Regions from separate parts of the Sulfuricella sp. genome, predicted to be linked through region 4. Evidence: predicted binding sites of a transcription regulator. Region 4 holds the regulator's gene; each other region holds the start of a gene.
The links. The regulator sigma-54, encoded in region 4, starts transcription at its own class of promoters, with help from an activator protein. The targets are predictions, from matches to a motif close to TGGCACNNTTCCTGCT.

Region 1 (7,356 bases), on a different contig from region 4:
GTCCGGCAAAGAGTTTGGTTGTCACGGGTGCATCATCCCTGGGTGGTTGGCTACGAGTGTAGCAAGAGTCGCGCCAGGGATGGCAGGGGTTACCTTACGCCGGCCAGTTCCTTGTTCAGCGCCTCGACATTCTTTTCGTGCAGAGCGACATTGTCCTTCAGGCCCTGCACCCGATCCAGGTATTTCTGGTAGTTGCGCTCGTCGCCCAGGCGTGTGGCTTCGCCTTCGGCCAGTGCTTTCCTGGCCTCATCCAGCAAGTTCCGCTCCGTAGCCAACTCCTGCTCCAGAATGCTGCGGCGCGTTCCATCGCGCTGTTTCTGGGTGTCGCCGTCAATGCGGGGGAAGCCCGGCGGCGTTGCGGTCGGAGCGCGGGGCTTGGGGGCGGCCATCAAGGAAGGCGGATCGAGATTGAGCTTCTTGGCGCCCTTCTTGGGGAAGTTGGTGTAGGTCTTTCGGCCGTTTTCATCCACCGTCATGTAGATATCGGCGTGGGCGGCCTGCCCCAGGAATAGCGAAATAAAAATCAGCAGCGTGGTTTTCATGAGGCGATTCAATAATTGCGATGGTTCAGATTAAGGGATTAGCCAAATTTTATCAACGTCTCGGCGACGAAGGGGCTGACAGGCAAATAAAAAAAGGGCGGGTTACCCCGCCCTTTTAAAGTGCGATGCCCGAAATTACAGGCTGTAATACATGGCGAACTCGACCGGATGGGTGGTCATGCGGAAGCGGGTGACTTCTTCCATTTTCAGTTCGATGAAGGCGTCGATCCAGTCATTGGAGAACACGCCACCACGGGTCAGGAACTCGCGATCCTTGTCCAGGTATTCCAGCGCCTGATCCAGGGACGAGCACACGGTCGGGATCAGTTTCTCTTCTTCCGGCGGCAGGTCGTAAAGGTTCTTGTCCATGGCCTCGCCCGGGTGGATCTTGTTCTGGATGCCGTCAAGACCGGCCATCAGCAGAGCGGAGAAGCACAGGTACGGGTTGGCGGAAGGATCCGGGAAACGGGTCTCGATGCGGCGGCCCTTGGGATTGGCTACGTGCGGAATGCGGATCGAGGCGGAGCGGTTCTTGGCGGAGTAGGCCAGCATCACCGGAGCTTCGAAGCCTGGAACCAGACGCTTGTAGGAGTTGGTGCCGGGGTTGGTGATCGCATTCAGGGCGCGGGCATGCTTGATGATGCCGCCGATGTAGAACAGAGCCGTTTCGGACAGGCCGCCGTAGCCGTTGCCGGCGAACAGGTTCTGGCCGTCTTTCCAGATCGACTGGTGCACGTGCATGCCGGAGCCGTTGTCGCCGACGATGGGCTTGGGCATGAAGGTCGCGGTCTTGCCGTAGGCATGGGCCACGTTGAACACCACGTATTTCAGGATCTGGGTCCAGTCGGCACGTTTCACCAGGGTGCTGAACCGGGTGCCGATTTCGCACTGGCCGGCGGTCGCCACTTCATGGTGATGCACTTCGACCGGCACGCCCATTTCTTCCAGCGCCAAACACATGGCGGAACGGATGTCCTGGAAGGAATCGACAGGAGGAACCGGGAAGTAACCGCCCTTGACGCCAGGACGGTGGCCGACGTTGCCGCCTTCGAATTTCTCGCTGGAGGACCAGGCGGCTTCTTCGGACTCGATCTTCACCGAGGCGCCGGACATGTCGGCGTGCCAGGTGACGGAGTCAAAAATGAAGAACTCGGGTTCCGGACCGAAGTAAGCGGTGTCGCCAATGCCGGTGGATTTCAGGTAGGCTTCAGCGCGTTTGGCGATGGAGCGTGGGCAGCGGTCATAGCCCTTGCCGTCGGAAGGCTCCACCACGTCGCAGGACATGATCAGGGTGGATTCGTCGAAGAACGGGTCCATGTTGGCGGTATCCGGATCGGCCATCAGCTGCATGTCGGAAGCCTGAATGCCTTTCCAGCCGGCGATGGAGGAACCGTCGAAGGCGTGACCGCTTTCGAACCAGTCTTCGTCCACCACGTGGGCGGGAATGGAAACGTGCTGTTCCTTGCCGCGGGTATCGGTAAAGCGCAGGTCAACGAATTTAACGTCGTTGTCCTTGATCATTTTCAAAACGTCGGCGACCGCCATGTTTTAATCTCCTAACTATCTAAAAGTTTGCAAAAAAATGACTTCGAATTCTGGGTTTTTGCTACTGGGAGGCAAGTTAGCATGAAACATGCCAGGCAAAAACATAAAAAAAGCATTGTGCCATAACTGCTTATAAATCGGCACCCCTTATTTGACGCACCGGAATTGTGCAAAAAGGGTACGCCATGCACCATTATGGTGCATGGCGTTGATGCAGATGAATGGCGGCAAAAAATGGGTCGTCCTGGAGCAGGTCGGCGATTGCTGCTTTGAGTGCGGCGACCTGTTCGCGGCTGACCTCGCTGGCGAGGAAAATTTCGGCTTCCGCTTTTCCATCCAGATAATGCAATACCACTTTTTCATGCCTGGGCAGCGCCTGCCCCAGCAGTTGTTCCAGATGGGCAATCAAGGTTTCACGACTGGGCAGGTGCTGGTTGAGCTTGGCCGACGAATCATCCTCCGGGTCGATGTGCACCATGACATCGAGCGCATGGTGCTGTTTGAGTACGCGCGCGCGCGCGCTTTCGGCAATATAGTGCCCTTCCGAGACGCTGATGCGCGGGTTTACCAGCACATGTGCGTCCACCAGTGCGCGGTCGCCCATGCGGCGGGTGCGCAATTCGTGCACGCCATGAACGCCAGAGGTGGCGAGCAGGGTTGCACGTATCGCTGCCACTTCGCTCTTGTCCAGGCTGGTGTCGATCAATTCGGAAATCGCCTGGGATGCCTGCTTCCAGCCCATGCGCATGATCATGACCGCAACCAGCACCGCAGCCAGGATGTCCATCGAAGTGAAACCGAGCAGGTTGCCGCCGATGCCCGCCACCACCACTAGCGACGAGGCGGCGTCGGAACGGGCGTGCCAGGCATTGGCTTCGAGCATCTGCGAGCGCAGTTTGCGCGCGACATGCAGCATGTAGCGGAACAGTGCTTCCTTGCCGGCCAGGGTCAGGATGGCGATCCACAGCGTGGCGACGTGGACTTTTTGCAGCGCGGCGGGGTCTTGCAGGCGCATCGCCGCGCCCCAGAACAGGGCGCCACCGACGCCGAGCAAAATCAGCCCGAGTGCCAGGGTGGTGGCGGTTTCGATGCGGGCATGGCCGTAGGGATGCTCCTCATCCGCGTCGCGCGCGCCATGGCGATTGGCGAACAGCACCAGGAAATCGCACAACAGGTCGGACAGGGAATGCAAGCCGTCGGCGACCAGGGCCTGGGATTTTCCGAACAGGCCGATTACGATCTGCAGCACGGTCAGTACCACGTTCACCGCGACGCTGATCCAGGTCACTTTTTGTGCGGCTTGAAAGCGCCCGATCCGATCAGGGTGAATTTCAGCGTGCGGTTTGGCAGGGTGGTGGGGCATCGGGGATATTCAGATTAAGAAGCAATGAGTTCGGGACATTATGATACGCAAATCAGCGGGCTTTTGCCTTATAATTCGACGTCTTTAAAATGTAGAACATTCATGACCGATCGTTACGCCGTTATCGGCAACCCCATCGCCCACAGCAAGTCCCCGCTGATTCACGCCGAGTTTGCACGCCAGACGGACCAGGATATGACCTACGCCGCGATGCTTGCGCCGCTGGAAGACTTTGCCGGCACGGTGAAGAAGTTTCAGTCAGAAGGCGGCAAGGGGCTGAATGTGACGGTTCCATTCAAGCAGGAAGCCTGGAAATTGGCAACCCTCCTGACCGATCGCGCGCGTCTGGCGGAAGCGGTCAATACCCTGAAGTTCGAGCCGGACGGCACGATGCTCGGTGACAACACCGATGGTGCCGGACTGACGCGGGATATTCGGGAAAATCGGGGCATTTCCTTCGCGGGCAAGCGCGTGCTGCTGATGGGCGCTGGCGGCGCGGCCCGCGGCGTGCTGCTTCCCTTGCTGCTGCAGAAGCCGGAGCGGCTGACCATTGCCAACCGCACACCGGAAAAGGCCGTCGAACTCGAGCGGCATTTCGCCGCCTATGGCCGGGTCGAGGGTGGCGATTATGCGCGGCTGGCGGGGAGCCTGTTCGATATCGTGATCAATGCCACTTCCAGCAGCCTGAGCGATGCGCTGCCTCCCTTGCCGCAGGGCGTGTTCGCGCCGGGGGCGCTGGCCTACGACATGATGTACGGCAAGGGGCTTACCCCCTTCCTGCAGTTCGCCCAGGCTAACGGCGCGGCACATCTGGCCGACGGTCTCGGCATGCTGGTCGAGCAGGCGGCGGAATCCTTTTTCCTGTGGCGCGGCGTGCGGCCACAAACACAGTCCGTCATCACGCTTTTGAAATCATGCTGAAAACCCTGTGGCGCTGGCTGTGGCGCGGCATCGCCCTGTTCGTCGCCGTGGTGCTGATCTACCAGCTGTGGATTTTCGCCCACATCTGGTGGTGGGTGGATCACAACCCCTCCGCCAGCGCCTTCATGGAGCAGCGGCTGGAAGTTCTGCAAGACAAAAATCCCAGCGCCGAGCTGCGCCACCGGTGGGTGCCGTACAACCGCATCTCCAACAACCTCAAGCGCGCCCTGATCGCCGCCGAAGACTCGAAATTTCTCGACCACGAAGGCTTCGACTGGGAGGGCATCCAGAAAGCCTACGAAAAGAACCTGAAAAAGGGCAAGATCGTCGCCGGCGGCTCCACCATCAGCCAGCAGCTGGCCAAGAACCTGTTTCTATCTTCCCGGAAGGTATTCTGGCGCAAGGGCGAGGAGGCAGTAATCACCGTGATGCTGGAACAGATGATGAGCAAGCGCCGCATTCTCGAGATCTACCTCAATGTTATCGAATGGGGCAACGGCGTGTTCGGCGCCGAAGCGGCGGCGCGCCATTACTACAAGACCAGCGCTTCCAGCCTGTCCGCGGAGCAGGCGGCCAGACTCGCTTCGATGGTGCCCAACCCGCGCTATTACGACAGCCACCGCAATGCACGCGGCCTGGAAAGAAAAACCGGCATTATCCTGGCGCGGATGAACCAGGTGCAGGCGCCCTAGCTCGATGTGTCAAAATTGACAGAAGTAGCCGGTGGCGATTAAAATTCACGCGTTTTCATACTTAAAGGTCCATTACCTTGGACAGTCATAGTTGTAGCAGTTTCGCACCAAACTTTTTGTTCTAGCGGTTACCCCTTCAGCGCTCCTTCGGCCTTGACGGTTTTTCCGCTGGAAAACAGTGGAAAAAACGGGCTAAAGCGTGATCCTGCCGGCCTAGGTCGGTCGTTATCGACCCCCTTTTTTCTTGCCCCATATATAGCTGTCAGCAATCAGCGGTCGGCTTTTGGCTTGCGTGCGCAACTCGCGCGGTTTTGCCGAAGGCTGAAAGCTGACTGAATACCAAAGGGACAGGCGGCATGTCGGAAATTGAAAAAACCAAGATCCAGGAAAGTCTGCAGGAGATACTGCAGCAGGTCATCGAGCTGCTGAGCAGGCATCAGCTGGTGGAAGGGCTCGTCCATAAACAGGACATGCCGCGTCAGGATTTGGTCGAGACGCTGGTGCACAAGCAGCATCTGGCCGAATTGCAGAAAAAGCTCGACGAGCTTCACTCCGCCGATATTGCTTACATCCTCGAAGCCTTGCCGCTGGAACAGCGCCTGCTTGTCTGGGACCTGGTCAAGGTCGAGCGCGACGGCGACATCCTGCTGGAAGTTTCCGATGCGGTACGGGAATCCCTGATCGCCAGTATGGACAGCGAGGAACTCCTCGCCGCCGCCGAACAGCTCGACACCGACGAAATCGCCGACCTTGCTCCCGACCTGCCGCACGACGTGATGCAGGAGTTGCTCGAATCGCTCGACAGCCAGAACCGCGCCCACCTGCAGTCGGCCATGTCCTACCCGGAGGATACGGTCGGCTCGCTGATGGATTTCGACATGGTTTCCATTCGCGACGATATCAGCCTGGAAGTGGTGTTGCGCTACCTGCGCCGACTGGGCAAGTTACCGGGCCATACCGACAAACTGTTCGTGGTCGACCGCAACGACAACTTCAGAGGGGTGTTGTCTTTCAAGCGGCTGCTGGTCCATGATCCCGAGGCGAGCGTGGCGGCGGTGATGGCCGAGGATGCGGTGACCTTCCATCCCGACGACGAAGCCGGCGACGCCGCTTCGGCGTTCGAACGCTATGACCTGGTTTCCGCCCCGGTGGTGGATCGGAACAACAAGCTGGTGGGGCGCCTGACGGTGGACGTGGTGATGGACTTCATTCGCGAAGAGACCGACAGCGAAATGCTCTCCATGGCCGGCTTGCGCGAAGAGGAAGATTTGTTCGCCACGGTGTGGAAAAGTATCCAGAACCGCTGGACCTGGCTGGCCCTCAACCTGGTGACGGCGTTCATCGCCTCGCGCGTGATCGGCGTGTTCGAAGGATCGATCGAGAAGATCGTGGCGCTGGCCGCTCTGATGCCGATTGTTGCCGGAATCGGCGGCAATTCCGGCAACCAGACCACGACCATGATCGTCCGCGCCCTGGCGCTGGGACAGATTCGCGGCGGCAGCATCCGCAAGCTGTTCCTCAAGGAACTCGGCGTCAGCCTGATCAACGGGCTGATCTGGGGCGGCATTATCGGTCTGGTCGCCTGGCTCCTCTACCGCAACGCCGCGCTGGGCGTGGTGATGACTGGCGCGATGATGCTCAACCTCGTGCTGGCGGCGCTGATGGGGGTGCTGATCCCGATGCTCATGCACAAGCTTGGGCGCGATCCGGCGGTGGGTTCCAGCGTGATGATCACCGCCGTGACCGACAGCGGCGGTTTTTTCATTTTTCTCGGCCTGGCCACGCTTTTCCTGCTTTAATAAAAGGGTGTTTCTGATTTAACCGGTAAATGGAACCATGCCGTTCTCGCCGTTTTATTTCGCGCTGCTTCTGGTCGCGCTCGGCCTGCTGGCAGTCTTTGTCCAGGTCGGCGCCCTGACCCTGGCTTTCGACAAGCTCGGCCTGTCGCCCAATTCCGCCACGTTGTTGCTGTCCGTCTCGCTGCTCGGCAGCCTGATCAACCTGCCGCTGTTCAGCGTCAAGGCAGAGGGGCCGCCGCCCCCCATGCCGCAACCGTTTCGCAGCCTGCTCAGGCTGCCGCCGATGGAGTTCACCGGCAAGACCGTGGTTGCGGTCAACGTCGGTGGCTGCCTGGTGCCGTTGGGTTTTTCTGCCTACTTGCTGCAGCACACCCTGCTCAGTCTGTGGAGCGTGATCTGGACGGTGGCGCTGGTATCCATGGTGTGCCGGCTGGCGAGCCGTCCAGTGCCTGGCGTGGGGATCGGCATTCCCATTTTTGTCGCACCGCTGGTCG
Region 2 (7,356 bases), on a different contig from region 4:
GCGCAGAAATTTTGGCATGCCCATCTCTCTCGACAAATGCCTCCAACAACCCAAACCAGAAGTTCCAAGATGCAGTGACTTGCTCGACCAGATAGGTGCGCAGTGCGCTCCCAAAATTCGCATCTACCGTAGCAGGCAGGTCAAGACTGATTTTGCGCAGACCGTCGGCGCTGACACCTGCACCGGGTTTCCTGCCGAGTTCGGTTCTGATCTGATCCAGTTCATCCGCCAGCACATCGTCGTGCGCCTTCAACGCATTCAGTACATCCCAGATAGGCTTGAAGTAACTCGCCGCTATCGTGTCTTCGGCATTTTGTCCTGCTGCGATGAACACCGGCAAAACAATCGTGCCGGCCTTTTTGTCCGGACTCAGGCGTATGGCGCGACCCACGGCCTGGATGATGTCCACCTGGCTACTGCGCGGATCGATAAACGCCACGCCATCGAGGGAGGGCACGTCCACGCCTTCGGACAAACAGCGCGCATTGCTCAGCACGCCACGTTCGTCTGCGCTCAGGGCTTTGAGTTGATCGAGCTTGATCTTGCGTTTGTTGGCGGGCATGTTGCCGGAGACGAAGTCGGTGCGCAGGGTTCCGCTGGGACGGTGTTCGTCGCTGATCCATGCCATGATCTGCCGAATGTCGGTGGTGAAGGCTTCGGCGCGATTGACACGGCTGTGGAAGCTGATGATGCGCTTGAGGTCGTAGTCTTTGATGGCTTTGAGCAGGCCGATCTGGGCGGCGAGCGATTGGCTGTCGGTCTCAATACCCGTGCCGGTGGTGACCAGTTCGCGGTTGACGATCCACTGCGCGATGGTGGGGTCGTCCACGCCGATAATGACGACGCGATAATCGGTGAGCAGCTTTCTGGCGATGGCCTCGCCAAACGGCAAGGCATACAGCACTTTACCAAACAAGGTGGCGTTATCCATGCCGACCACTTCGACTCCGCGATCTTCGGCAGCTTTTTTGACGTTGCTGGAGTAGGTGCGCGGGGTGGCGGTGGCGAACAGCCGTTTATGGCCGCGTATCTGTGCGTTGTCGAGAACGGCGGTGAACTCGCTACCGACCTTGCCCGCGCAACGGTGGGCTTCGTCCGCCACGACCAAATCGAAGGCGGGAATGGTGCTATCTGCCTGCGCTGCGGCGATGACGGAGGAGGATTGGTAGGTGGAGAAAACCACCCGATTGCCTGCGCCGCTAAGAAAATTCCTGACTTCTTCCGCGTCCGAGGTAACGGGGAAGGCGAGGTCGGCAACGCTGTGGATGGCTTCGTCGCTGCCCTTGGTGCCGACGGTTTGATCTGAGCAGACGCACAGCACTTCAAACGGGGTGGCGGCAGCGAATGTCCATTCGCGCAGCAGTTGGGACAGCAGGCCTAATGAGGGAACCAGCACCAGGGTGCGTTGTGCGGCAAGCCGCTCTTTGATCCAGAGCGTGACGTAAGTTTTGCCCGTGCCGCAGGCCATGATGAGCTGGCCACGGTCGGCGGTTTGCAGCCCTTGTACAACGGCGGTTCTGGCTTCGTTCTGATGGTCGCGTGGTTCGGGGCGAGCTTTGCGTTTGGCTTGCGGGAGTACGGCGAGATTGGCGGGGTAATCCAGCGCGGCACGTTCAAAATCGGAGAGCAAAAAACGGATGACGGGTTTTTCTTGTGCATCGCAGACTTGCTTGGCATTGCCGCCGATGCGGTCGGTGGTGGCGATCAGCAGGCGGTGGTGTATGCCTTTGCGGTTGGATTCGCTGAGGAATTTGTCCACATCGTGTTTGGTGATGTCGTAGTCAGGCGAGTAGCACTTGGTTTGCACCGCCCAGTGTTCGCCGTTCTTGTGCCGGAACACGAGGTCAATCCCGCAATCCATGCCCCAACGTTCCGGGTATTCTTCCCATAGCCAAACTTGGTCAACTTGGGTAGCCCATTCAGGATCGGCTTTCAGAAACCATTTGACGAAGTGCTCGAACTGCTTGCCCCGCTTGGCTGGGTCAGCGTCGAGGCTGTTGTAGAAATCAGAAAATTGACCGGCCAAAATTTCAGCACCATGCCGTAAAGAGGATTGGGTTTGTTGGGTTACGGCGCAAAGAACCGCGCCTAACCCAACCTACATGACTGATCCACACGTCGCAGCCGACGATCCGGCTTGATGCCCTTGCCGCGGGCGGCCTGGTAGAACTTCACCATGCCGAACAGGTTGCTCAGATCGGTCAGCGCCAGCGCCGGCATCCGGTCGGCGACGGCGAGGCCGACGGCATCGTCGATGCGCACGATGCCGTCGACAATCGAATACTCGCTGTGCAGGCGGAGGTGGATAAAGGAAGGATCAACCATGATGGTATAATTTTACCATGATGACGAAGACCCCCGAACTTTTACTCCCCGCCGGCAGCCTGGAAAAAATGCGTTATGCCTTCGCCTATGGCGCGGATGCCGTGTATGCCGGCCAGCCCCGCTACTCCCTGCGCGCCCGCAACAACGAATTCGGCCTGGAGGAACTGGGAACGGGAATCGCCGAGGCGCATGCGCTGGGCAAGAAATTTTTCGTCGCCAGCAACCTGACGCCGCACAACGCCAAGCTCAAGACCTATATGGCGGATATGGCGCCGGTGATCGAAATGAAACCGGACGCCCTGATCATGGCCGACCCCGGCCTGATCATGATGGTGCGCGAGGCGTGGCCGGACATTCCGGTGCACTTGTCTGTGCAGGCCAACACCGTCAATTACGCCGCGGTGAAATTCTGGCAGGCGCTGGGCTTGACGCGGGTGATCCTGTCGCGCGAAATCTCCCTGGACGAAATCGCCGAGATCCGCCAGCAATGCCCCGACATGGAGCTCGAAGTATTCGTTCACGGCGCCCTGTGCATCGCCTATTCCGGCCGCTGCCTGCTATCCGGCTACTTCAATCACCGCGACGCCAACCAGGGCACCTGCACCAACTCCTGCCGCTGGGACTACAAGGTGCAGGAAGCAAATGAAGATGCGGCGGGCGTGATCCGTGAAACCGAATTCGATTTCAACAAGGCCATGGGCGAATCCGGCCTTACCGCCTGCGGTGACCAGCAGCGCCACCCACTCGCCGACCGGGTATGGATGATCGAGGAAGGCCAGCGCCCCGGCGAGTTGATGCCGGTACTGGAGGACGAGCACGGCACCTACATCATGAACTCCAAGGACCTGCGCGCGGTGGAGCATGTCGCCCGGCTGGCGGAAATCGGCGTGGACTCCCTGAAGATCGAAGGACGGACAAAATCGGCCTACTACGTGGTGCGCACCGCCCAGATTTACCGCCAGGCGATCGACGATGCCGCTGCGGGCCGCGCCTTCAACCCGGCGCATTTGAGCGCGCTGGAAAACCTCGCCAACCGCGGCTACACCGATGGCTTCTACCAGCGTCACCATACCGTGGAATATCAGAACTACCTCACCGGCCAGTCGGAAAGCGCGCGGCAGATGTATGTCGGCGACATCGTCGCCTATGACCCGGCCCGGAAAATGGCCGAAGTGGTGGTGAAAAACCGCTTCGCCGTGGGCGACCGGCTGGAACTCATCCACCCCGCCGGAAATCGCGAGATGGTGCTGGAACAAATCTTCAACCAGAAAGGCGCTTCCATCACGGAAGCACCGGGTAACGGCTGGGTGGTGCACATCCCGCTCAGTGACAATGTCGACAGGGCGATGCTGGCGAGGTTTTTGTAAGTTTAGGGTTTCACCTAGTTCAAACCCGACTGCCCACCGCTATTATTCCCACCTTGATCCTAATGGATTAATCGGGATGATCAAAAATATCAGCGTCCAGCGGTTGAATCCCGGCATCTTCATCCACAAAATGAACTGCGGTTGGATGGACCACCATTTTCTGACCGTAACCTCAAAATCAAGAGCGATGTAACGCTATACTTCGCCCTCAGGCGTGGCGTAGATCTTGTGTATGCTGATATCCGCACCGTTGAACTCCTCTTCCGGGTCCAGCCGTATTCCCACCAGCTTTTTCAATAATCCGTAAACCACTAAGCCGCCAACCAGGGCGATAGTTATACCCATCAGGGTGCCGATCAGTTGCGCGGCAAAACTCACATTGCCGATGCCGCCCAGCGCCTTGAGGCCGAATATCCCGGCTGCGATTCCGCCCCATGCGCCGCACAGGCCATGCAGCGGCCAGACACCGAGCACATCGTCAATTTTCCATTTGTTCTGGGTCAGGGTAAACGCCCACACGAACAGCGCACCCGCCACCCCACCGGTAATCAGCGCACCCAATGGGTGCATCAGGTCGGACCCGGCGCACACCGCCACCAAGCCGGCGAGCGGTCCGTTATGCACGAAGCCGGGGTCATTCCTGCCCACCACCAGTGCGGCCAGAATGCCGCCGACCATCGCCATCAGCGAATTCACCGCCACCAGGCCACTCACGGCATCTATGGTCTGCGCCGACATGACATTGAAGCCGAACCAGCCCACCGTCAATATCCACGCGCCCAATGCCAAAAACGGAATGCTTGAGGGGGGATGCGCGGCCACCATCCCATCCTTGGTATAGCGGCCGCGCCGTGCGCCGAGCAGCAGCACTGCCGGCAACGCAATCCAGCCGCCCATGGCATGCACCACCACGGAGCCGGCAAAGTCATGGAATTCCGCCCCGAAAGTCCCTTTCAGCCAGTCCTGCACGCCGAAGTGGTGATTCCAGGCGATGCCCTCGAAGAAGGGATAAACGAAGCCCACCAGAAGGAAAGTTGCCGCCAGTTGCGGATTGAATCTGGCACGCTCGGCGATGCCGCCGGAAACGATTGCCGGAATCGCCGCGGCAAAAGTCAGCAGGAAGAAGAATTTGACCAGATCGTAGCCGCTCTTCTGCGCCAGCACCTCGGCACCGGAAAAGAAATTCACCCCATAAGCGATGCTATAACCGATAAAGAAGTAAGCAATAGTCGATATGGCGAAATCCACCATGATTTTCACCAGTGCGTTGACCTGATTTTTCTTGCGCACCGTACCCAGTTCCAGAAAGGCGAAACCCGCGTGCATCGCCAATACCATGATCGCGCCCAGGAGTATGAACAATACGTCGCTACCGGCCTTGAGATTTTCCATCGTTGCTCCAGAGAAAGGTTTCATCCGATTTAGCAATAATTGGGCCAGAACTAAACGCACTGTTTTGAAAAGGAACTTCCCAAAACAGTGCATTCATGACGCACCAATTAAGTGCTATCGATCATTATCCGCCCTTAATTGGTGCCAGATGGCCGGAAGGTTGTAGAACATAGCATTGACTGCTAATTTAAAAGCATGACAATCAAATCACTTCCCCTTGGCGGCAGAATTCCGCCCCATGGCCTTGCCTCATCGGCGGCGCTGTTCGTTGTTGCCGCCCTGTTATGCCAGTCAGGCGCCCATGCGGGGACGGAATCTGACGAAAGCGGCAGCACATCTTCCGTGGTTTTCACCCAGGCCAAACGAAATGCGATTGCAACACTGGATATTCCGCCCGGTCAGGGGGAAAGCGGGGGAACGGCCGCGATCCCCGAAGAAGACAAGCACTTCCGAACGCAGGCACTAATTTGGGGCGGAGCCGGAACCGTTTTAGCCTACGGCGCCACCGTCTGGTGGAAGGATGGTTTTTCCGGCCACTTCCGCACCGCCAGCGAAGGCTGGTTCGGACAGGACACCTATGCCGGGGGCGCTGACAAATTGGGCCATGCCTACTCCACCTATGCGGGAACCCGCCTGCTTGCCCGCGCCTTCGAATGGGCTGGAAACGACCGGGATGACGCGGTTGTCCTGTCGGCAGCAACCGTATTCGGCACACTGCTGGCGGTGGAAACCCTCGACGGATTCTCGGAACGATACAAGTTCAGCAAGGAAGATTTGATCATGAACGCCGTCGGCACCGGGCTGGGCCTATTGTTCGAGAAAAACAAACGTCTCGATGACCTGCTCGATTTCCGCCTGCATTACTGGCCTTCCGGCGATGCGAAACGACTCAACCAGGTCGGCCCGATCGGCGACCATTCAGGCCAGACCTATCTGCTGGTCGCCAAGGCAACCGGCGTACCGCAGCTGAAGAACCATGACGTGCTGCGCTACTTCGAGCTGGCGGCAGGCTACGGTTCGCGCGGCTACGAACCCAACGATGGAGCGCCCGCGCCTGACCGCAGCCGGCACTTCTACTTCGGAATTTCGCTGAATATTTCGGAGATCCTGAGAAACACGGTGTTCCGCGGCTCCACGGAAAAAACCCGCAGCCAGCGGGTCACCGATACCGTCCTGGAGTATGTTCAGGTTCCCGGTACCGCCGTACTGGCTGATCACCGGCTTTAACCGTTACTTGGAATCGATGTCCAGTCCGAAGCGGTGGGTATGATTGATGACGTTGAGTAGCAGCTTGAACGGCACGCTCGGGCCGAACCTCTTGACGATCGCCATGAATGGCAGATCGGGGCCATTCGGGTCGAACTGGTAACGGCCGGAAATCATGTCGTCGAACATCTGGCGCAATTCCTTGTCCATCGCATCCACCCAGGGCAGGATCATGGTCTTGCGCTCTTCGTCGTCCTCGACGATGGCGCGCAATTCGTCCACTTCGTAAACCGCCTGGTGAACCAGGTCGATGTATTCGTCTAAAGTTTTCGGGTTTTTCATAACCACTCCTTGTGCTGCGAAAACAATTGGGGGCGACCCGCAGGCCGCCCCCCAAGTTGCTGCCGTAAAGGTTGTTATTCTCTACTTCTTGGCAATTTCCTCAAGCTTGGTCGCACGGACCAGTTGGCCGTCCAGCGCTGCTTCCTGAGCAGTGCCGCCGTAGGCGATGGTGATCAGCTGAGAATAATACATTACCGGGATGTTGAACTTGGTACCGAAGCGCTTGTTCACTTCACCCTGGTAAATCTCGACGTTGGCCTGGCACAGCGGGCAAGGCGTGACGATCATCTCGGCACCATGATCGTAGGCAGACTCGATAATGTCCTTGATCTGTTTCTGGCTTTTTTCCGGCTCGGAGAAGGCCAGTGCACCACCGCAGCAGGTCACCTTCTGGTCGTAGGAGGTTACAGCTTCTCCACCCATCGCCTCGACCAGGTTGTCGAGATACATGGGATTTTCGAATGATTCACCGGCCAGACCGAACGGGCGGTTGGTCTGGCAGCCGACGTAACCGGCAAACTTGATGCCTTGCAGCGGGTTCTTTACACCCTTCTTCAGTTCATCGAAACCGAAATCCTCGACCAGCACCTCCGCCATGTGGCGTGCCGCCTGATTGCCTTTATAGGTCAGACCAGCCTCATTCAGCGCCGTATTGGCTTCGGCCAGCGTCTGCGAACTGTGCGCAAGGCGCTCCTTGGATTCACGGGTGGAAAGCCAGCACGCC
Region 3 (7,356 bases), on a different contig from region 4:
AGCGCAGATGGTAAACAGCCAGGCTGGAAGCAAAGCGCTCATCCTGCAGGTCCGGGTAGAATACTGCCAGGTTGTCCGGGGTCACCAGACCTTTATAGGACATCACCTTCGACGACAGGGTGGGGATGTAGAAGGCTTTGTCCGCGACTTCAAGCAGCGCTTTTTCGGTGCGCCGGCGCGCAATGTAGAGGCGCCGCTCGAACGCTTCCGCATCCATGCCCTGCGGGCAGTTGACGAAGATCTGTTCAATCCGCGGCAGGGTAGCGAGCGCATACTTGCCGCAAGCCGCAGCGTTGGTCGGCACGGAGCGGAAACCGGCGACGGTCAGCCCTTGGCCTTCGAGTTCTGCTTTGAGCAGGGTCTGGGCGGATTCCCCGCGAGCGATCTCGCTGTCCAGGAAAACCAGTCCTGCGGCGTACGGCTCGCTCAAGGCAAAGCCGTTCTCGGCGGCGACTGCGCGCAGAAAAGCGTCGGGTTTCTTGAATAGCAGGCCGCAGCCGTCGCCGGACTTGCCGTCGGCGGCGACTGCGCCACGGTGCGTCAAGCGAGCCAGTGAATTGATCGCGGTTTCGACCAGCCAGTGACTGGGCTTGTCGTCCATTTGGGCCATCAGGCCAAAACCGCAACTGTCCTGCTCAAAATGCGGACGGTACAGGGTGCCGTCCAACCAGCCTTGTCTATCCATTGCCAACCCTGAAAAATCAAGTGAAAAGTGCTCGATTTTACCGGTAACGGCTTGTTGCGGCAATGGGCATTAGAGTTGGACCGGCGGGGCCGGCCTAACCTTCTTCAATGGCGAGCAGGCGCCGGGACTCCCGAATGGCGTAGTGGTCGGTCAAGCCGGTAATATAGTCGGGAATGGCGCGAGGCTTGTCCTGCTGGGCTTTTTCCTGGTATTGCGAAGGCAGGAGGCGAGCGCCCACTTCGCTGAACGTGACGGCGTTTTGCGGGGAGCAGTGCTTGAGGATGCCCTCGCGGGTTTCGAAGGTCAGATTAAGGCCGTCGAATTCAGCGTAGCGCTGTTCCGGCATATCCACTACGCGCAGGGACTGGAGGTTGTGCTCGAAGCCGCCGTAGTCCTTCATGCAGCCGTTGAGTTCATCCTGCCCGGCGTGGCCGAATGGCGTATGGCCGAGATCGTGGGCCAGCGCGATGGCTTCCGCCAGACCCTCGTCGAGTCGAGGTTGCGAGCGCCCCTTGCGAATTCCCCTTGACCGCCTATTCTTGAAATAGCGCTTCGCCCAGAAACGAAAATTTGAGCCTAGCTCAGTGAATGCGTAGCGTTTCCAGAAAGGAAATTGTTGAATACTGCCGGGGAGGACAAGCTCCGCATCCTTTTCATCGCCGAGGCGGTGTCGCTCGCCCATGTCGCCCGGCCTCTCGCCTTGGCCATGGCGCTGGACCCGGCACGCCATGCGGTGTTTTTTGCATCCGATCCACGCTTCAACGCCCTGCTCGGGGCCTTGCCCTTCCCCTTGCGACCGCTTGAAAGCATCGAAAGCAGCCGCTTTTTCACCGCCCTTGCAAATGGCACGCCGATCTACGATCTGCCTACCCTGCGCCGCTATGTTCGGGATGATCTTGAGCTTATCTCTGCCGTGCGTCCGCACTTGGTGGTGGGCGACTTTCGTCTTTCCCTGTCGGTCAGCGCGCGCCTCGCCGGCGTGCCTTATTTCTCCATCACCAACAGCTACTGGAGCCCTTATGCCCGCCAGCGGTTTCCTCTTCCGACTCACCCGCTGGCGCAGCTGCTGGGGGTTTCGGCTGCCCAGGCGCTGTTTCGCCTGGTGCGGCCCATCGTATTCGCCCTCCATGCGCGGCCGCTGAACCGGCTGCGCCGCGAACATGGCCTGCCCTCCCTAGGGTCCGACCTGCGACGCGTCTACACCGATGCCGACCACACCCTTTATGCGGATGTGCCCGAGTTCCTGGACTTGCCCTTCCTGCCCGCCCACCACCATTTTCTGGGGCCGCTGCTGTGGTCGCCGAATGTTCCCCTGCCGGACTGGTGGGAAGAGATTCCCGGCGACCGCCCCCTGCTTTACGTCACTTTGGGCAGTTCCGGCCTGCACCGGGCGCTCCCCCCGATCATCGATGCCCTGGCGGACCTTCCGGTAACGGCGATGGTCGCAACGGCCGGAGTGGCGCTGAGAACTCACCCCGAAAACGTCTTCACCGCGAATTACCTGCCGGGCGAAGCCGCCGCGGCGCGGGCTCAACTGGTTATCTGCAACGGCGGCAGCCCTACCAGCCAGCAGGCCCTTGCCGCCGGCGTGCCGGTACTCGGCATCGCGAGCAACCTGGATCAGTTTCTCAACATGCAGGCGGTCGAAGCGCACGGTGCCGGGCTCTGCCTGAGGGCTGACCGCGCCATGCCTGCCGACATCCGCCGTGCGGCGACGACGCTTTTGGGAAACCCGGCGTTCCGCGACTCCGCCCGGGGACTCGCCGGCATTTTTGCCCGCTACGACTCTGGGCGGCGGTTTTCCGAACTGGTGGCGGGCCTTAGACCCAAAACGGGTGCGCGCGGTGCACGCTGCTGATTTTTTCCAGGTTCAACAAAACAAGGGAGAAAAATTATGAGCGGCTTCAAGATACTCGACAAGAACAAATTTTTTGAAGTATTGGGTGGACTGAATGTAGAAAATCGGGGCGACGACAAGGTTGCCATGCTTTCCGAAATCGATATGTCTTCCGTGGAACGCCTGCGCATGGAGAATATGCGAGTTGTCGGTATGAAACCCTCCTACACCGCCTTCGTGGCCAAGGCCGTTTCCCTGGCACTGCGCGAGCAACCCTACGCCAATCGAATTGCAATCGAACTACCTTTCTGGAAACGGATCGTTCAGTTGAATGACGTTCACATGACCGTAGCGGTCGAAAAAGACAGTCCCGAGGTAGAGCAAGCGGTTTATGCCGGCACCATTCGCCATACCGACAAACTTGGTCTAATCGCCATCACACGGGAGCTGCAGGCGCTCGCCCAAGCCACGCCGGAAACGTCCGAACGCTGGCGGCAGTTCAATTGGATTGTCGAAAAGCTTCCCGTCTGGCTGGCCAAGCGGTTGCTTTCCATGCCCCGCTGGTCGCCTTCCTTATGGATCGAGCACCGCGGCGGCGCCGTGATGATTTCCTCGCCAGCCAAGTACGGCGTAGACATCATGGTGGGAGCATGGCCATGGCCGATCGGTTTTTCGTTCGGCCTGGTCAAACAGCGCCCGCTCGCGATCGACGGAGAAGTCGTGGTGCGCAGAACCATGATGCTGACCATGAGTTTCGACCGGCGCATAATGGTAGGCGCCCCGGCGGCCCGCTTTTTCCATACTGTCTGCGACCATCTGGAAAATGCCGAAAGGGATATGGGCGCACCGGCTTCTGTCTGAATCACCAAGTCGACACAAAGCCCGCTATCCCATATTGCCAGTGTCTCCCGGCGAACAACTTAAACTCGGCCTCGAAAAACGATCATCATCTCGGACCGTGGCGGGAAAAAATATCCGAAGACCGCGTAAAACCACAACATCGGCGAAGACAGCACCAATCCTATTTTCGGGTCCTCAAATGCAGCGTCCAGGTCGTTTCCGGCGCGTCTCACATACTCACGCAGAAACCGGTAGTTCACGGTTGGATACAATGTGTCGTAATAAAAGCGGTCATAATGAGCAATCGGGCTCAACCCAACCTTCTCAGCCATTGCGAGTAAAGTTTGCTTGGATAAAAGATGTCTGTGGTAGGGCTGATGAAGAGAAAGCGCGAAAATTTCAGGCTTGCTCAGGTCAATCGCGGATGCGTTCGGGGTGCCTATACACATCAGCCCCCCCGGCTTCATCCGTCCAACAAGCCATCCCAACCATTCGCGAGGATTTTCGACGTGCTCAATGACATCCTGGGCAATAATGCAGTCGTAAGCGCGCTGCAAGGGGGCGGGGCTCGAAAACTCCGGCACATGGGCATCATAACCGGACACATCCCGGAACCCACGCTGCCTGAGAAATTGAACGAACAGGCCTGGTCCGCACCCATAATCAAGCACGCTTTGACTGGGATTGATTCCGGGCCGGCTCAACCGATGCAAATAATTTGCATATGCCGCCCGAGCCCAAAAGTCCAAACGGTGCGCTTTCACCGGATAATTGCGATAGTAGTAATCCAAATCCACCGCCTGTTTGCAGTGCAGCGAAGCGCACACGGGACAACGCCAGACCAGAAAAGTCTCGTGCCGATATGCACGCACGTTGCACGCCACATTGCGTGACTCCCGCGCATCCTCTATCCGGCCACGCCCATCGCAGACGTTGCATACAATGCAATCCGCCATTCAAACCCCCACACTAGCCAAAGCGACGCTGCGCTTACATGCCAGGCAACGCCATTCTCGACAGTGAATCTCTCAAGAAAGAGTAAAAAAGCCTCCCGCTATTCCGGGAGGCTTTCGTCAAACAATTTCAGTTTTTTTGAAAATCAGGAGGAACGTTTTTGGCGACGTCCCACCCAGCCCATCCCCATCAACCCGATTCCGAGCAACGACAGCATCGCAGGTTCCGGCACGGTGGTGAAGTTCTGGGAAGTGTCGGTCTGCAGGACGAAGCTTGTCCCCGTATCGGCACCGGTGGCCGTCCCGTTGAACGCTGCCGGCCGGGTGTAGGTCGGCGAGCTTTGCCCCGGGAACTGCAGCGAGGCCTGAACCGTGGTGCCGAGCAGGTCAGGTTTCACGTAAGCGCTGTTGGTCGACGTGACAGTCCCGGTCAGGAAGCCCCCGCCAGTACCGAGGCTTCCCACGGAGATAAAGGAGGACAGCCCGCTGACGAAATCCCCTGCCAGAATCTGCACGCCGTCCGTGAAGCCGGTTCCGAGTGCCTGATTCGCATCGGGAGTGGTATCGAACAGGATCTGCCAGCTCCCGTTGTTCAGAACGATCGAGATGCTGGAGCAGTCGGCATTCGTGCAGGTGGCCGTCTCGGTCAATACGGCGTAGGTGGTGAGTTCATAGGTTCCCGTCGCCGTGCCGGGCGAGGCGACATAAAGATTGGGGGTCGGACTGGTGGTGCCGATGGTCCCCGCAAACGCCTGGTAAGTAAAGGTAAATTGATCCGTATCCCCCGTGGTATTGACGCCGGTCGTCAGACCATAGTCTTGAATCCAGCCTGCGCCGTTGGCGTTCCAGTCGATGCCGCTGAAGTTTTGCAGGGTACCGTCATTCGGCGGCCCGGCCGTGGTCGTATCCAGGGTTGATGCCTGAACTGCGCAGGCCCCGCCGATCATTAGCAAGCCAGCTACTGTAGCGCTGGTCATCCTCTTTAATGTTTTCATGTCGTACTCCTTCTCAAACGTCCCATTAAAAGAAAAACGGATTTTTGAAATCTCTTAGTATCTGATAAGGAACAGAGCAAGCATCATGCCAAACCCCGATGAATGAATGTTAAGTCTATATTTATCTGATACTTGTAAAAAAACAGCCGCTCTGAAATCGGGTTTTTCCATTGATACACAAAGAAGGCTGTAAAAATTCCCGACAGGAATTTTTACTTCGGCAACCGGAAGGGTCACGCAAATCAATATTCAAGCATCAGAGGAAGTGATTTTGCTTGCTGAATCCATTTAGATACCTCAGCTTCAGAAGGAACCCGACGAGTGAATTTTTTCTTCTCATTCACGTCGATCATCGCTTGCGCGAGATTTGCGGCATTACGTTGCGCCAATTCTTGAACCGTATAGATACCAGTCACCTCAAGCAACTCGGCGAACTCGGAGCCAACACCGCTAATACGGTAGAGATCAGCCATATTTGCGAATTTGAGTACCTGGGATTCGGTGAGGCCGGCTTTCCAAGCGAGCGCCTTTCTTTCCTTGGGCGTACGGCAGTTGGCCAGTAGCGCGTCCATCTTTTACACCTGCTGTGTGGAGTTTTTCTCCTGTAAAGGGGCCAATGCCCTCAACACCTCCGATCTTGTGGTTAGCGTGTAAGCGCCAGTCATGGAACGGCGTAAAATTTTTCGACAAGGGATTTGAGTGTGTGCTGCGGGATCGTACGCAGGAGCGTCTACATGCCCCTGCGCTGCGAGAAGCGCTCACGGACAGCGTAGTCTGAAGCCTCCGACAGCCAGTTGGGTTTGACGCTGTTGAGCAGTTCCCAATCGTCTTCAACGTAGCGGGTGAGCGTCTCGATACTATGCAGTGGCTTATCCCGGGCGAGGGCTTGCGCGAATTCGGCGGCAGGAATGGATCGAATGGGATGGAACGCACAGCCAAGCGATGCTTCCAAATCGGTGTAGCGAGGATTTGAGGCGACAACCATTTCATCCGAAGACGGATCGAGCCCCTTCGCTAGCGTCGCAATCCGCGCAAGGGTGACCACTTCAGCAACAAGAAGAACGACCGGCCTGTTTTTGAATTTGCATTACACTCACACCAGGAAAGCAATCGCATAACATAAAAATGTTATTGTATTATGGTTCATGCAATGAAATTAATGGGAGTTCTCCCAGATGTGTGATATTGCAACTATAATTCAAATGTCATCATGAGAGCAGCGAGCTCTTGCAATGACGCTATTCCGGCAATTGATGGATTATCCAGTTGTAAATTCTGAAGCATTGGAGTGCCATGGCTAACCTGCTGATCGCCGCGCGCAACCTCGCACGCAATCGGCGGCGGGCGCTGACAGCCCTGCTTACGGTGGCAGTCGGTGTCACCTCCCTGGTGCTCGCCGACGGCTTCATCCAGTGGATTTTCTGGGCCATGCGCGAAGGCACCATCCAGTCCCAATTAGGCCACATTCAGGTCATGCGACCGGGATACCTCAGCGCGGGCGCAGCCAATCCTTACGCTTATGTATTGCCGGAAAACTCGCCGGAACGAAAGGCGGTCGAGGCTACGCCAGGAGTCAAGCTGGCGGCACCGCGGCTGGCGGTGACCGGGCTTATCAGCCATGGCGAGACAACGGTGTCATTTGTGGCGGATGGCGTCGACCCGCAAAAGGAGGCGGAGTTGAGCAAGGCTCTGCGTATCGTGGAAGGACGGAATCTCTCCGGCGCGACCGCGAAAGAGGTGATCCTTGGGCACGGCCTGGCGCGCAATCTCGACGTGAGACCGGGCGCCACCGTGGCGCTGCTGGCCAATGCTGCAGGCGGCGGGATCAACGCCGTCGAGGCGAAAGTGGCCGGTATATTCGTCAGCGCCAACCAGGCCTACGATGATGCCGCCTTGCGTCTGCCCATCGGCCTGGCGCAGTCACTGCTGCGCGTTAACGGTGCCCACGCCTGGCTGGTGCTGCTCAATGACACCGAGCAAACGGATCACTTTCTGGAGCAGTTCCGCGCCCGCTTCCCCGCACCGGCTAACAAGCTGGAGTTCGTG
Region 4 (7,356 bases):
GCGTCCCTCCACGGTTTCCGGCGAAACCAGGTAGAAGTCCACCACATCGTCGGCGATCAGGCGGTGGCCACGTGTAACCAGCTCCAGCGCCAGCTCGCTTTTGCCGATGCCGCTTTCGCCCGTGATCAGCACTCCCATGCCTTGTACTTCCAGAAAAACGCCGTGCAGGGAGATGGTCTCGGCCAGTACCTGGGTGAGGTAGTGGTTGAGCACGTTCATCAGGTAGGGGCTGGGTTGCGGCGAGGTGAATAGCGGCGTCTGGCTGCGGTTGGCGGCGTCGAGCAGTACCTCCGGCACCGGCTCCTTGTTGGCGACGATGATTGCGGCAAGCTCGGTGGAGAACAGGTTGCCGATGGCCTGAGCCAGGGCAGGCTGATCCAGGCTGCGCAGGTAGTCCATTTCTGCACAGCCGAGCACCTGTACCCGGTTGGGATGGACTAAATTAAGGTGGCCGATCAGCGCCAAGGTCGGTTTTTGCACGATTTCGCCGGTGAGTTGGCGGGCTCCGCCCCCCACACCGGCGACCCAGACGAGTCCCAGTTTGTCGTGGGTTTCGTCGAACAGCTGCTTTACGTTTATCTGTGACATTTAAAGTACTGAGTCCTGAATGCTGAGTCTTGGTGGATTTTACTCAGGACTGATTCTAACTCCATGTGGTCAGCAGGCGGTAGGTTTCGACCGGATCGGAACTGGCCTGCAATTTCTCGCGCAACTGGCGATTGCTGAACATCTGAGCCAGTTCGCCGAGGATTTGCAGGTGCAGGTCAGTGGCCTGTTCCGGCACCAGCAGGATGAACAACATGCCGACCGGCTGGCCATCGGGCGCATCGAAGGAAATCGGTGTTTTCAGCCTGAAGAAGGCGCCAGTGGCTTCGCGCAGGCCCTTGATGCGGCCATGCGGGATGGCGATCCCATAGCCGAGTCCGGTGGAGCCGAGTTTTTCACGCGTAGCGAGGCTGCCGATCACCTTCTTGCGCGGTAGCTGCAGATTGTTTTCGAACAGCCAGCCGGCTTCCTCGAATAGCTGTGCCTTGCTGCCTACATCGAGGCCGCAGAGGACGTTGCCTGGGGGCAGTATTCTGGCGAGGAGACTCATATCCGGCTTTGGGGCAGGGCGCGGCGGTACTTTTTCGGTTGCCGCCGCGCGATGGCTTACTCGGCGACTTGCTGGTGTTTGCCGCCGCTGCCGCGGGTCGGGCCGCCGTTCATTTCCTTGTGCTTGACGATCTGGCGGTCGAGCTTGTCCACCAGGCTGTCGATGGCGGCGTACATGTCGGCATCCTCGGATTTAACGAAAATATCCTTGCCGCTGACGTGAACGTTTACTTCGGCTTTCTGGGCCAGTTTTTCGACGGAGAGAATGACGTTGACGTCAATGACTTGGTCGAAGTGGCGGGTAACCCTGCCGAGCTTGTCGGTGACGTAATCGCGGATGGCGGGGGTCACTTCAACGTGGTGGCCGGTAACATTGAGGTTCATTTGAGGCTCCTTCGGGTTGATATTGGATGTTAAAGGGATAGAAGAGTCTATAAACGGACAACCAGAACATTCTGGCTGCACTGGCGGGCGCGCTGCTGCGTTGCCGTCCGCTTGCATGGAATGGCCATGCGGCGCGTCCAGCGTCTTGCATCGCATCCCGCCAGCACATCCATAATTGTCCAGGTTATCCATTTACAGACTCTTTCGGAAACTGACCGCGGGAATTTGCATGGACTCGCGGTACTTTGCTACGGTGCGCCGGGCAACGACGATGCCCTGTTTTGCCAGAATATCTGCAAGCTGGCTGTCGGAAAGAGGTTTTTGCGGGGTTTCTGCCGCCACCAGCTGTTTTATCAGCGCACGGATGGCCGTGGAGGAGCAGGCGCCACCGGTTTCCGTGGCGCAGGAACTGCCGAAAAAATATTTGAGTTCGAAAACGCCGCGCGGGGTGAACATGTACTTCTGTGTGGTGACGCGCGAGATGGTGGATTCATGCAGCTCGACGGCTTCAGCGATCTCTCTCAGCACCAGGGGGCGCATGGCCACTGCACCGTGTTCGAAGAAATTCCGCTGGCGCTCGACGATGGCCTGGGAAACACGCAGGATGGTCTCGAAGCGCTGCTGGATGTTCTTGATCATCCATTTCGCTTCCTGCATCTGACTCGACAGGTGCTGCCCGCTGCTATCGCGGTTGCGCCGCAGAATATCGGCGTACATGCGATTGATGCGCAGCTTGGGCATGACCTCCGGGTTCAGGGTGGCGACCCATTGCCCCTTGACCTTCTTTACCTCGACGTCGTGCTGGATGTAGCGCGTGTCCAGGTTGGCGAAGGTGGCGCCGGGGCGCGGATTGAGGCTGGTGATCAGGCTCTGGGTGGCACGCAGTCCGTCGTCGTCGAGGCGCAGCAATTTCTTCAGTTTGGTGAAATCGCGCGCAGCCAGCAGGTTAATGTGGTGCTTCGCGAGGGAAAGCGCTTGCTCTCTGTATGGAGTTTCAGGCGGAAGGGTTTCGAGCTGCAAGGCCAGGCACTCCCCCAAATCCCGTGCGCCGACACCAGGCGGGTCGAGGTTTTGCAGGTGGCATAGCGCAGTATGCAGCTCGATCGGTTCGATTTCCAGTTCGGGCGGCAACAGCGCGGCGAGTTCATCGAGGTTCTGGGTGAGATAGCCGTCTTCGTCGAGGGCATCGATCAGCAAGGCGACAATTCGCTTGTCGTGTTCGGACAGCGAAGTGAGGCCTAACTGCCAGTTGAGGTGGTCGCGCAGATCCACCGCTTCGGCACGTTGCGAAGAGTAGTCGCTATCCTCTTCGTCGTCGTGCGCAGTCCAGGGGCTATCCTGATCCCAATCGCTTTCGGTAAGGGGGGCGGGTTCAGCGGGTGTCGCGTCGGTAGCGCTGCTGGAGGTGGGCTGAGTAGAGAACTCGTCCGGCTTGCCGCCGGCATCGGCTACTTCCTCGCTTTCCGTATCGCCTGTGCTTTCCACCCGTTCGAGGAAGGGATTTTCCTGGGTGAAGGCGTCCAGTTCCTGGTCAAGTTCCAGCGTCGACAGCTGGAGCAGCCGGATGGACTGCTGCAGCTGAGGCGTCAGGGTCAGGTGTTGCGAAAGTTTGAGTTGTAGGCTGTGCTTCATGTATTTGTTCCCGGGAGAATGTAGGCACGGTTCCTGGAGCGGGTTCGCCGCTACATCCGGAAGTGTTCTCCCAGGTAAACTTTTCTTACATTTTCATTATAAACGATTTCATCCGGATTTCCGCTGGCCAGCACCTCGCCGTCATTGATAATGTAGGCGCGATCGCAAATTCCCAGGGTTTCCCGTACGTTGTGATCGGTGATCAGCACGCCGATATTCTGTGAAGTAAGGAAGCGGATGATTTTCTGGATATCGATCACGGCGATAGGGTCAACCCCGGCAAAGGGCTCGTCCAGCAGGATGAAGCGCGGCTGGGTGGCGAGTGCACGGGCGATTTCCACCCGGCGGCGCTCGCCGCCGGAGAGGGAAAGCGCCGGGTTGTTGCGCAGGTGGTTGATATGCAGCTCGTGCAGCAGATCGTCCAGGCGCTGTTCGACCTGCCCCGGTTCAAGCGTTTGCAGCTCCAGGATCGCCCGGATGTTTTCGGACACCGTCAGCTTGCGGAAGATCGATGCTTCCTGAGGCAGGTAACTCAAGCCCAGCCGGGAGCGGCGGTGGATCGGCAGGCGGCTCAGTTCTTCGCCGTCCAGGCGGATGCTGCCGCCATCCAGCGGCACCAGTCCCACCATCATGTAGAAGCTGGTGGTCTTGCCCGCGCCATTCGGCCCGAGCAACCCGACCACTTCGCCGCTGGACACATCCAGCGAAACGTTTTTCACTACCTGGCGCGATTTGTAGCGCTTTTTCAGGCCCTGGACGATCAGTTCACTCATATAAATGCAGTCCGTAGGAGCGAGTTTGGCCGCGATAGATTCGCGGGTAAGCCCGCTCCTACTCTTCTCGTGGATTGGCGATACTTTCGGCGGGTTTCAGCTTGCTGGGAGACGGGGCGGGGGCGTCGGTTTTCTTTTTCGGCTGTATCACCGTGCGAACCCGACCGCGCGGGTTGCTGGCCGTGGCGGTTTCCTTGCCTCCGATCACCTGGAAGAATTCGGTCTTGCCATCATAGGAAATATAGTTTCCATGTGCTTCATCCAGACCGCGCTTCATGCGCGCCTGATTGAAAAGCTGTACCAAATCCTTCCTCTGATCGTATTCGATGCGCAGGGCATAGCCTTCAATGTATTCGTCGTAGCCTTCGCGCTTCTGCCTGAAACTGGCCAGGTTGCCGTAAGCCGTCCCGAGCTGGAAACCTTCGGCATCCTCAGTGACCACCAGCTTATCGGCGAGGATTCGCAGCGTGCCCTGGGTGAGGATGACATTGCCTTCGTAAATGCTGATTTTCTTGGCATCATCCACAGTGGCGGTATCCGACTCCAGGTTAATGGGCTTGTCCCGATCCGCTTTCTCAGCATGAGCCCAGGGCGTGGCTACCAGCAATAATGCTGTCCACAGGCAGAGAAGGAGCGAAAGTTTAACGGTTGGGTTTTTCATAACGGCCTTTGACGCGTGAAAACAGTTTCATCACGTGGGTTTTGTTGTTCAATTCTAAACCAACGGCGTCGACATTAATACGTGCATCCCGAATGTTAACAGCCTTGTCGGTCAGCGCCAGATCCTTGTCCGGAATGACATGCAGGTAGCTGGTCGTGAGCGTCAAGGTGCTTTTGCCGTCGAAGGCATCGCGTGTGACCACGACGTTGCCTGTGAAGTAGGCATGTTCCCCCTCCTTCGACAGTAGCCCCTTGGTCGACTGGATGTGTGTCGGGGCCATCCCGCTTTCGAAGCGGGTGAAATGCGGCCTGTCGAGATGGGTGCTGTCGTCATCCGGGTAATGCAGCATCTTGGTGGCGGTCAGGGTATGCCGCGGCAGTCCGTCCATGCCCATGCGGGTGGCGGTGAAGTTTTCCACGGTATAGTCGGGGTCGTGCCGGCCGCTGCCGTCGTTTTTCGGCTGCGTCGGCTGCACCGTGCGGTCGAGCCAGAACGTCAGCATCGCCAGCAGTACCAGCAGACCAGCTGGGAACCAGAGTGTAAAGCGGTCGCGCATCAGGCCTGTCACGGGGAGATAGCCAGCAAAGTTATTTCAGATAAGGCGCCATTTGCGCCTCGAAAGTTCCCTGCGCCTGCATGATCAGCTCGCACATTTCGCGCACGGCGCCGCGCCCGCCCGCCAGTTCGGTGACGTAGTGGGCATGCTGCTTGACCAGAGCCGGGGCGGCGGGAACGCACACGCCCAGCCCACAGCGGCGCATCACCGGCAGGTCCACCACGTCATCGCCCATATAGGCGCATTCTGTAGGGTCAATGCCGGTTTTCTCCAGCACTTCGAGAAAGGCGGCCAGCTTGTCCTCCGAGCCCTGGTAAAGATGGGTCACGCCCAGGTTGATGGCGCGCAGCGCAACCAACTGCGAGGTTCGGCCGGTGATGATTGCCAGCTCGACACCGGAGCGGTTCAGCATTTTCATGCCGTGGCCGTCGAGAGAATTGAACGCCTTGAATTCCTGGCCGTCGTCGGCCAGGTAGAGGCTGCCGTCGGTCATCACGCCATCCACGTCGAAGATGGCCAGTTTGATTTTTTTTGCGCGTTCGAAAGCGTCCATTGTCTTGTTGAATTCTTAAAGATTAACCACGAATGACACGAATGTTCACTAATGAACACGAATAAAAAAACAATATCGTTAGGATTGGCACGGACAAGCCTTTATTAACCCAGTTACCGAGCACTGTATAAATGATGGCTTTGGGTTTTCATTCGTGAACATTCGTGGGCTATTCGTGTAAATTCGTGGATAAAGTTTTTGAACTTAAACCACCCCTGCCCGCAGCAGGTCGTGCATGTTCAGCGCGCCGACCAGCCGGCCATCCGCGTCCACCACCAGCAGCCCGTTGATCTTGTGCTGATCCATCATCTGCACGGCCTCGGCCGCCAGCTTTTCCGGGCCGATCGTGCGCGGGTTAAGGGTCATCACCTCGGCCACCTTGGCGGCGCGGATGTCGAGCGTTTTGTCGAGGGCGCGGCGCAGGTCGCCGTCGGTGAACAGTCCGAGCAGGCGGTCTGCGTCGTCCGCCACCGCGGTCATGCCCAGGCCCTTGCGCGACATTTCCAGCAGCGCCTCGGTGAGCAGCGCCGTTTCCGGTACCTTGGGCAGCGCTTCGCCGCTGTGCATCAGGTCGCCGACATGCACCAGCAGGCGCCGGCCGAGCGCCCCGCCGGGATGGGATCGGGCGAAATCCTCCGCGCCGAAGCCGCGCGCATCGAGCAGCGCGATCGCCAGCGCATCGCCCAGCGCCAGCGCCGCGGTGGTGCTGGCAGTCGGAGCCAGTCCCAGCGGGCAGGCTTCCTGCGCCACGCTGGCATCGAGGTGCGCGTCCGCCTCGCGCGCCATGGATGAAGCCGGATTGCCGGTCATGGCGATGAGCTTCGCCCCCCTGCGCTTGACGATCGGCAAGATGGTGAGCAGCTCCGGACTTTCGCCGGAATTGGACAGGGCGATCAGCACGTCATCCGCGGTGATCATGCCGAGATCGCCGTGGCTGGCCTCGCCGGGATGGACGAAGAACGCCGGGGTGCCGGTGCTGGCCATGGTCGAGGCGATCTTGCGCGCGATGTGGCCGGACTTGCCCATGCCGCTTACCACAACCCTTCCCCGGCAGTGTAGAATCAGTTGCAGGGCGCAGGTGAATTTGTCGTCCAGCCGGCCTATTAGCGCTTCGACGGCCTTGGCTTCGATAGAGAGTACCTGGCGCGCCAGGTCGAGAGCGTTGCGGTCGGATATCGGTTCGGTTGCGTTCATCCGAGCATTATACTAAACCCCACAGTCTATTGCCTCACCTGATTTTCATATGCATAACACCCTGCAACTTGTCCTGATCCTGCTTGCCGCCGCCGTGCTGGTGGTGGCGCTGTTCCGCTCGCTGCGCCTGCCTCCCTTGCTCGCCTACCTGCTGGTGGGCATCGTCATCGGCCCGCATGCCTTGGGATGGGTGCCGGAAAGCGGCGAAACGACTTACCTGGCTGAATTCGGCGTGGTATTCCTGATGTTCAGCATCGGTCTGGAATTCAGCCTGCCACAGCTGAAAGCCATGCAAGGTCTGGTGTTTGGTCTCGGCGGCGCTCAGGTTCTATTAACCCTGGCGCTGGTATTGGTGATATGCCTGGCTCTGGGGTTGAGCTGGCAAGCCGGGGTGGCGCTGGGCGGCATCCTGGCGATGTCCTCCACGGCCATCGTCAGCAAGCTGTTGGCTGAACGGGTCGAGCTGCATTCCAGGCACGGCCGCGAAATTGTCGGGGTGCTGCTGTTC

Region 1: glnA (glutamate--ammonia ligase) is a predicted target of sigma-54. The motif match lies at 2,166-2,181, and genes of this name have one in related genera.
Region 2: VMV64_RS12360 (ammonium transporter) is a predicted target of sigma-54. The motif match lies at 5,116-5,131, and genes of this name have one in related genera.
Region 3: pepA (flocculation-associated PEP-CTERM protein PepA) is a predicted target of sigma-54. The motif match lies at 5,386-5,401, and genes of this name have one in related genera.

What each region holds. Positions count from the first base shown of each region.
Region 1 is NZ_DATKTK010000047.1:20,322-27,677, forward strand. Features, by position in the region: gene glnL (nitrogen regulation protein NR(II)) at 1-25, opposite strand, end outside; gene VMV64_RS10060 (DUF4124 domain-containing protein) at 90-542, opposite strand; gene glnA (glutamate--ammonia ligase) at 678-2,087, opposite strand; gene VMV64_RS10070 (cation diffusion facilitator family transporter) at 2,281-3,375, opposite strand; gene aroE (shikimate dehydrogenase) at 3,553-4,371, shown strand; gene mtgA (monofunctional biosynthetic peptidoglycan transglycosylase) at 4,365-5,063, shown strand; gene mgtE (magnesium transporter) at 5,420-6,862, shown strand; gene VMV64_RS10090 (DUF1614 domain-containing protein) at 6,900-7,356, shown strand, end outside.
Region 2 is NZ_DATKTK010000055.1:154,435-161,790, forward strand. Features, by position in the region: gene VMV64_RS12345 (DEAD/DEAH box helicase) at 1-2,026, opposite strand, end outside; partial or broken gene VMV64_RS12350 (PHP domain-containing protein) at 2,103-2,325, opposite strand; gene yegQ (tRNA 5-hydroxyuridine modification protein YegQ) at 2,346-3,692, shown strand; gene VMV64_RS17425 (DUF3391 domain-containing protein) at 3,769-3,885, shown strand; gene VMV64_RS12360 (ammonium transporter) at 3,888-5,084, opposite strand; gene VMV64_RS12365 (DUF2279 domain-containing protein) at 5,280-6,311, shown strand; gene VMV64_RS12370 (hypothetical protein) at 6,315-6,632, opposite strand; gene VMV64_RS12375 (CoB--CoM heterodisulfide reductase iron-sulfur subunit B family protein) at 6,714-7,356, opposite strand, start outside.
Region 3 is NZ_DATKTK010000069.1:159,372-166,727, reverse strand. Features, by position in the region: gene gltB (glutamate synthase large subunit) at 1-685, opposite strand, end outside; gene VMV64_RS16585 (hypothetical protein) at 780-923, opposite strand; partial or broken gene VMV64_RS16580 (deoxyguanosinetriphosphate triphosphohydrolase) at 906-1,178, opposite strand; gene VMV64_RS16575 (glycosyltransferase) at 1,302-2,543, shown strand; gene VMV64_RS16570 (2-oxo acid dehydrogenase subunit E2) at 2,580-3,383, shown strand; gene VMV64_RS16565 (class I SAM-dependent methyltransferase) at 3,443-4,153, opposite strand; gene pepA (flocculation-associated PEP-CTERM protein PepA) at 4,462-5,310, opposite strand; gene VMV64_RS16555 (DUF4332 domain-containing protein) at 5,553-5,882, opposite strand; gene VMV64_RS16550 (hypothetical protein) at 6,041-6,355, opposite strand; gene VMV64_RS16545 (ABC transporter permease) at 6,604-7,356, shown strand, end outside.
Region 4 is NZ_DATKTK010000032.1:6,168-13,523, forward strand. Features, by position in the region: gene hprK (HPr(Ser) kinase/phosphatase) at 1-588, opposite strand, end outside; gene VMV64_RS06610 (PTS sugar transporter subunit IIA) at 644-1,096, opposite strand; gene hpf (ribosome hibernation-promoting factor, HPF/YfiA family) at 1,153-1,479, opposite strand; gene VMV64_RS06620 (RNA polymerase factor sigma-54) at 1,672-3,111, opposite strand; gene lptB (LPS export ABC transporter ATP-binding protein) at 3,162-3,884, opposite strand; gene lptA (lipopolysaccharide transport periplasmic protein LptA) at 3,943-4,545, opposite strand; gene lptC (LPS export ABC transporter periplasmic protein LptC) at 4,526-5,047, opposite strand; gene kdsC (3-deoxy-manno-octulosonate-8-phosphatase KdsC) at 5,133-5,654, opposite strand; gene VMV64_RS06645 (KpsF/GutQ family sugar-phosphate isomerase) at 5,859-6,848, opposite strand; gene VMV64_RS06650 (monovalent cation:proton antiporter-2 (CPA2) family protein) at 6,898-7,356, shown strand, end outside.